One region of the Rhodococcus sp. NPDC056960 genome, then DNA from elsewhere that is predicted to be linked to it. Evidence: riboswitches for the same ligand, from Rfam matches in the RefSeq annotation. Region 1 holds a riboswitch; the other holds the start of a gene.
The links. A riboswitch is a leader RNA that binds a small molecule or an ion and turns the genes downstream of it on or off. The one in region 1 is predicted to bind thiamine pyrophosphate.

Region 1 (3,402 bases):
GCGCCGAGCCCATCCGCACGCTCTCGGCGAGGGTGGCGACGGCGTCCTCGTCCAGTCCGCTGCCGCCGAGAGCGTGCAGCGCGAACGTCTCCGCCCCGTAGTACGGCAGGGTCAGCCCGATCCCGACCCACGATGCGACCACCGCGGCCACCGCGGCCCGCGCGCCGGGTGTCCGCTTCAGGATGCTGCCGAGCGCGACGAGCGCAAGCCCGAACGCGATGAACCCGCCGACGGCGGAGAGGTGTGCGACGAGCCACCACGGGGAGGCGAACTCGGCCGCCCCGTCCGCGGCCCCGTTCGGCGCGTAGGGGCGCACCGCGGGGTAGACGACGAACAGGACACCCGCGAGCGCGAACAACGCCCCGGAGGTCCGATTTCCGATCCGATCCGACACGGTCATGACGACTCCTTCGAATGCGAGCACCGCTCTCTATGTAGAGCAGTATTCACAGCGAAGTCGCCGAAATCAAGAGCAGTGCTCTCGCGGAGGTTCTACTCGACCACCAGAATGTCCAGGTGCACCGGATTCGACGCCAGGTAGCGCTGCACGTATGTGCAGATGGGACGCACTTTCCAGCCGCGATCGCGCGCCGACCCCAGCGCCTCGGCCACCAGAATCGCGGCCAGCCCGCGGCCACCGAATTCTTCCTTGACGACGGTGTGCATGAACGCGACCACCTCGCCCGGTCCGGACATGCAACCGGGGATGTCGTCGCCGTCCCGGTAGCCGAGAATGCCGACCAACTCGCCGCCCAGCCACAGATCGAATCGTTCGTGGGCGGGGTTGTCGAGCACGCGAGCGTCTGCGGCCGCGACGTTGCTCGGCGACGCGGAACCGTTCGAAATGTGATCCATGCCACTCATGGAATCAGCAAGACGGTGTCGCCATCCGTGGAATCGCCGGTCCCGGAACCGTTTCGTTGCAGACGGGCCGTCTTCACGGCGCGCGCACGGTCAGCGCTCCACCGGGACGATGAGGTCGCGGTATTCGGGATGCGCCGACACGAAGCGCTGCACGTACGTGCACACGGGGCGAATCTTCCACCCGTACCCGCGGGCGAGATCGAGCGAGCGGCCCACCATGAGCGCGGCCAGTCCGCGGTGCCCGAAGTCCTCCACGATCACCGTGTGCATGAACGAGACCACCGGCGCCTGCCGCCCCTTAGCCTTCGAGCCCGGCGGCCGTGCGGCGGGCGTCCCCGCCCCGGGCGGCGTCTCCGCGAGGTCGAAATACCCGAGAATCCCGACCAGATCACCGCTCAGCCGGAGTTCGAACCGGTTCTGATCGGCGTTGTCGATCACGTCCACAACCTGCGCGTCCGTCAGCATGGCCATCTCCTGGGGGTATGTGTCGTAATCGAAATGTGATGTTCGTCACCCTTTATACCGATGCGCGGAGCCGCTGTCCAAGTTTCCCCCGAATGTTCACTGACAGAGATCTCGGTTACAGTCTCCGGGACAACTACACATCCACGGGGGCTCGCACCAGCGGGCTGAGAGGACGGCTAGGGGCCGTCGACCGTCGAACCTGTCCGGGTAATGCCGGCGTAGGGAGCATCATCGATGAGCAAAACTGTATCTACAGCCACGTCCGTCACCACGGGGCCGATCGAGGGCAGCACCAAGCACTACCTGCCGTCGGGCGACGACGTCCGGGTACCGGTGCGCCGCGTGCACCTCACCAACGGTGAGCACCTCGACGTCTACGACACGTCGGGCCCGTACACGGACGCGGACGCCACCATCGATCTGGAGGCGGGACTGCCGCATCTGCGCGCGCCGTGGATCGCCGACCGGGAGGGCACTCAGCTCGACGCGGCCCGAGCCGGAACTGTCACCCCCGAAATGCGGTATTGCGCTGCACGCGAAGGCGTTTCACCGGAGACGGTGCGCGCCGAGGTCGCTGCAGGCAGGGCCGTGATCCCGGCCAACCGCACGCACCCCGAACTCGAGCCGATGATCATCGGCAAGGCGTTCGCGGTCAAGATCAACGCGAACATCGGCAACAGCGCGGTGACGTCGTCGATCGCGGAGGAGGTCGAGAAGATGGTGTGGGCGACCCGGTGGGGCGCCGACACGATCATGGACCTGTCCACCGGCAAGAATATTCACGAGACCCGGGAATGGATCCTCCGCAACTCGCCCGTGCCGGTGGGCACCGTGCCGATCTATCAGGCGCTCGAGAAGGTGAACGGAGACCCCACCGCGCTCACATGGGAGATCTACCGCGACACCGTGATCGAGCAGTGCGAGCAGGGCGTCGACTACATGACGGTCCACGCCGGAGTCCTGCTCCGCTACATCCCGCTCACCGCGAAACGCGTGACCGGCATCGTCTCCCGCGGTGGTTCGATCATGGCGGCCTGGTGCCTGGCCCATCATCGGGAATCGTTCCTGTACACCCATTTCGACGAACTGTGCGAGATCCTGCACCGCTACGACGTCACGTTCTCCCTCGGCGACGGACTGCGCCCCGGTTCCATCGCCGACGCCAACGACGACGCCCAGTTCGCCGAACTCCGCACCCTCGGCGAACTGACGAAGATCGCGAAATCGCATGGCGTGCAGGTGATGATCGAAGGGCCCGGCCACGTGCCGATGCACAAGATCGTCGAGAACGTGCGGCTCGAGGAGGAACTGTGCGAGGAGGCGCCGTTCTACACGCTGGGACCGCTCGCCACCGACATCGCGCCGGCGTACGACCACATCACGTCCGCGATCGGCGCGGCGATGATCGCGCAGGCCGGCACCGCGATGCTCTGTTACGTCACCCCGAAGGAGCACCTGGGACTGCCGAACCGCGACGACGTCAAGATCGGCGTCATCACGTACAAGATCGCGGCCCACGCCGCGGACCTGGCGAAGCAGCATCCGCGCGCCCAGGAGCGGGACGACGCGCTGTCGAAGGCCCGGTTCGAGTTCCGCTGGCACGACCAGTTCGCGCTGTCCCTCGATCCGGACACCGCCCGCGAGTTCCACGACGAAACCCTGCCCGCGGAGCCGGCGAAGAGCGCGCATTTCTGTTCGATGTGCGGTCCGAAGTTCTGCTCGATGCGGATCTCCGCCGATGTGCGCGAATACGCGCAGCAACACGGACTCGACACGATCGAGGCCATCGAGGCGGGCATGGCCGAGAAGTCGAGCGAGTTCGTCGACGCAGGTGGACGCGTGTATCTGCCCGTCGAATCCGTCACCTCCGAGAATCGGTAAGGTCCCTGTCGTGAAGCTGCTGCCCCTGACCCCCGACGGCCAGACCCCCGTCCGAGTTCTCACCATCGCCGGCACCGATTCCGGCGGTGGCGCCGGAATCCAGGCGGACTCGCGGACGATGGCCCTGTGCGGCGTCCACGCGTGCGTCGCGGTCGCCGCGGTGACGGTGCAGAACTCGGTGGGCGTCAGCGG
Region 2 (3,402 bases), 280 kb from region 1:
CTCGCCTCCGTGCGGGAGTTCGCGGCGGGCATCGATGCCGTCGACGTGCTGGTGAACAACGCCGGCGTGATGGCCGTGCCGCAGCGCACGACCGCCGACGGCTTCGAAATGCAGATCGGCACGAACCATCTCGGGCACTTCGCGTTGACCGGGCTGCTGCTCGGCAAGATCACCGATCGGGTCGCCACGATGTCGAGTGCGGTGCATCAGGCGGGAACGATCCACCTCGACGACCTCAACTGGGAACACCGCAAATACAACCGCTGGAGCGCATACGGGCAGTCGAAGCTCGCGAATCTGCTGTTCACGTACGAATTGCAGCGCAGGCTCGCCGCAGCGAAATCACCCGTCAAGGCGGTCGCCGCGCATCCGGGGTACGCCTCGACCAATCTGCAGGCGCACACCGAGTCCGTGCAGGACAAACTGTTGGCGGTCGGTAACCGGATCTTCGCGCAGTCCGCGGAGATGGGGGCGCTGCCGATGCTGTACGCCGCGACCGCTCCCGACGTGATCGGCGGAAGTTACATCGGGCCGGACGGACTGTTCGAGCAGCGCGGCCATCCGAAAGTGGTGGGCTCCAACAAGAAGTCGCGGGACGAGCAGACCGCCGGTGCGCTGTGGTCCCTGTCGGAGAACCTGACGGGCGTCGAGTACAAGTTCGGGTGACCCGACGCCCGCGCAGGTGTCAGTCTTCGGTGACCTCGAGGGTGACGTCGATGTTGCCGCGGGTGGCGTTGGAATACGGGCACACCTGGTGCGCCTTCTCGGTCAGCTCGAGCGCTTCCGCGCGGGGCAGGTGGGGCAGGGAGACCTCGAGGGTGACGGCGAGCCCGAATCCGCCGCCGTCCGTGGAGCCGATGCCGACGCGGGCACCGACGGCCGAGTCGGCGACGTTCGCCTTCGCCTGACGGCCGACCAACTGGAGTGCGGAGTGGAAGCAGGCGGCGTATCCGGCGGCGAACAGCTGCTCGGGGTTGGTGCCGTCGCCGGACCCACCCATCTCGGTGGGGATGGCCAGGTTCACGTCGAGCCGGCCGTCCGACGTGCGCGCGTGGCCGTTGCGGCCTTCTCCGGTGGCGAGGGCTTCGGCGGTGTACACGATCTTCATGGTTACTTCTCTCCTGTACGGGTGGGGAAACTGTGGAGCGATTCGGTGAGCCTCGACAGGGTGTCGCGGAGGGCGACGAGTTCGTCGACGTCCATTCCCGTCGAGTGGGCGAGCTGCGCGGGAATGTCCTCCGCTGCGGCGCGGAGACCGGCACCCTTCTCGGTGAGGTGGATCCCGACACGGCGCTCGTCGGCCGACGAGCGGCGGCGTTCGACCAGGCCCAGGGCGTCGAGGCGCTTGAGCAGTGGCGACAGCGTGCCGGTGTCGAGGTCCAGGGCATCGCAGATCTCACGCACTCCGCGGCCGTCCTGTTCCCAGAGCACCAGCAGCACGAGGTACTGCGGGTAGGTCACTCCCAGCGAGTCGAGCATCGACCGGTATCTCGCCGTCATGGCCCGCGATGCCGAGTACAAGGCAAAGCACACCTGGCGGTCGAGGGCGAGGTTGTCGGTCACCACCAAATAGTTGCACACAACTAGGTTGTGCACAACCATAATGGCCGGAGTGGTGACTGGGCATACACTGTTCGCCAGTGACACGGGGTGCTGCCCGGCGAGAGCCGGGCGGCTGAGAACACACCCGTCGAACCTGAACTGGGTAATGCCGGCGAAGGGATGTCGCGGAGACGGCCGTACGCGCCGCTCCGAATATCTCGTCGCCGACCGAACGGAAGGTGACAGCATGCAGCTCGACAAGCAGATCGTCCTGGTGACCGGTGGTGGACGGGGCCTCGGCGCCGCCCTCGTGCGGTCGTTCGCGGAGCAGAACGCGCGGGTGATCGTGAACTACCGCAACAGCCGGGAGGCGGCCGAGGAGCTCGCCGCTTCCCTTGGCGCGGACCGTACGGTCGCGCTCCGGGCCGACGTCACGGATGCCGGACAGGTCGCCGCGCTGTTCGCCGCGGCCGAGGCGCACTTCGGCTCACCGGTGACCACGGTGATCAACAACGCGCTCGCCGACTTCTCCTTCAACGGCGACGCACGCGACAGGGCGGACGTCATCACGTGGGATGCGTTCGACGCGCAGTTGCGCGGCAGCGTGAAGGCGACCCTGCACACCACGCAGGCCGCACTGCCGGGCATGCGTTCGCTCGGGTTCGGCCGGATCGTGAACATCGGGACCAACCTGTTCCAGAACCCCGTCGTCCCGTACCACGACTACACGGCCGCCAAGGCCGCGGCGCTGTCGCTGACCCGTACCCTCGCCGCCGACCTCGGTCCCGACGGCATCACCGTCAACATGGTCTCGGGCGGGCTGCTCCGCACCACCGACGCGAGTGCCGCCACTCCCGACGAGGTGTTCGACCTCATCGCTTCGAGCACGCCGCTGCAGCGGGTCACCACCCCGGAAGAGTTCGCCGACGCGGTGCTGTTCTTCGCGTCCCCGTGGTCGCGCGCGGTGACCGGCCAGAACCTCGTCGTCGACGGCGGACTGGTCAAGGACTGACATGAGCGACACGAGGCAACTGCACTTCAACGCCTTCCTCTACAGCTGCGGCCACCACGGCGCCGCGTGGCGGCATCCCGCCTCGCAGGTGGAGCGTCTCTGCGACATCACCTACTACGAGGAACTGGCGCAGACCGCGGAGCGGGGCTGCCTCGACGCGGTGTTCTTCGCCGACGGACATTCGGTGCGCGACCCCGCGACCGGGGGCATGTGGTTCCTCGAACCGCTCACCGCGCTGTCCGCGATGGCGCGGGCCACCGAGCGGGTCGGGCTGGTGACGACGGTGTCCACGACGTTCTACACCCCGTTCCACGCCGCCAGGATGCTGGCGTCGCTCGACCACATCAGCGGCGGCCGCGCCGGCTGGAACGTGGTGACGTCGATGTTCGACGCCGAGGCGCGCAATCACGGACTCGAGGAGATGCCGCCACACGACGAGCGCTATTCGCGTGCCGCGGAATTCGTCGATGTGGCACTCGCGCTGTGGGATTCGTGGGAGCCCGACGCGCTGGTGCTCGACCGGGAGGGCGCCTTCGCGGATCCGGCGAAGGTGCGTCCGGTCGAACATCGGGGCAAGCATTTCCTGGTGGACGGCCCGCTGACCGTGCCGCACTCTCCGCAGGGACGTCCGGTGCTGTTCCAGGCGGGCGCATCCGATCAGGGTCGCGACCTGGCCGCCCGGTGCGCCGAGGGCATCTACGCCGTCGCCTACGACCTCCCGGCCGCTCAGAACTACTACGCCGACGTGAAACGCCGCATCCGCGTGGCGGGCCGTGACGCGGATGCGGTGACGGTGATGCCCGGCCTCGTGACCTACGTGGGCTCGACCACCGAGGAAGCGCACCGCA

Region 2: another riboswitch for thiamine pyrophosphate. It lies ahead of ACFTWF_RS05755 (3-oxoacyl-ACP reductase); the one in region 1 lies ahead of thiC (phosphomethylpyrimidine synthase ThiC).

The regions. Positions count from the first base shown of each region.
Region 1 covers NZ_JBHURF010000003.1:393,455-396,856, reverse strand. Annotated here, with positions in the region: gene ACFTWF_RS07005 (hypothetical protein) at 1-400, opposite strand, end outside; gene ACFTWF_RS07000 (GNAT family N-acetyltransferase) at 493-855, opposite strand; gene ACFTWF_RS06995 (GNAT family N-acetyltransferase) at 955-1,329, opposite strand; TPP riboswitch at 1,463-1,571, shown strand; gene thiC (phosphomethylpyrimidine synthase ThiC) at 1,564-3,210, shown strand; gene thiD (bifunctional hydroxymethylpyrimidine kinase/phosphomethylpyrimidine kinase) at 3,221-3,402, shown strand, end outside.
Region 2 covers NZ_JBHURF010000003.1:114,887-118,288, forward strand. Annotated here, with positions in the region: gene ACFTWF_RS05740 (oxidoreductase) at 1-666, shown strand, start outside; gene ACFTWF_RS05745 (organic hydroperoxide resistance protein) at 686-1,108, opposite strand; gene ACFTWF_RS05750 (MarR family winged helix-turn-helix transcriptional regulator) at 1,111-1,563, opposite strand; TPP riboswitch at 1,637-1,740, shown strand; gene ACFTWF_RS05755 (3-oxoacyl-ACP reductase) at 1,790-2,554, shown strand; gene ACFTWF_RS05760 (LLM class flavin-dependent oxidoreductase) at 2,556-3,402, shown strand, end outside.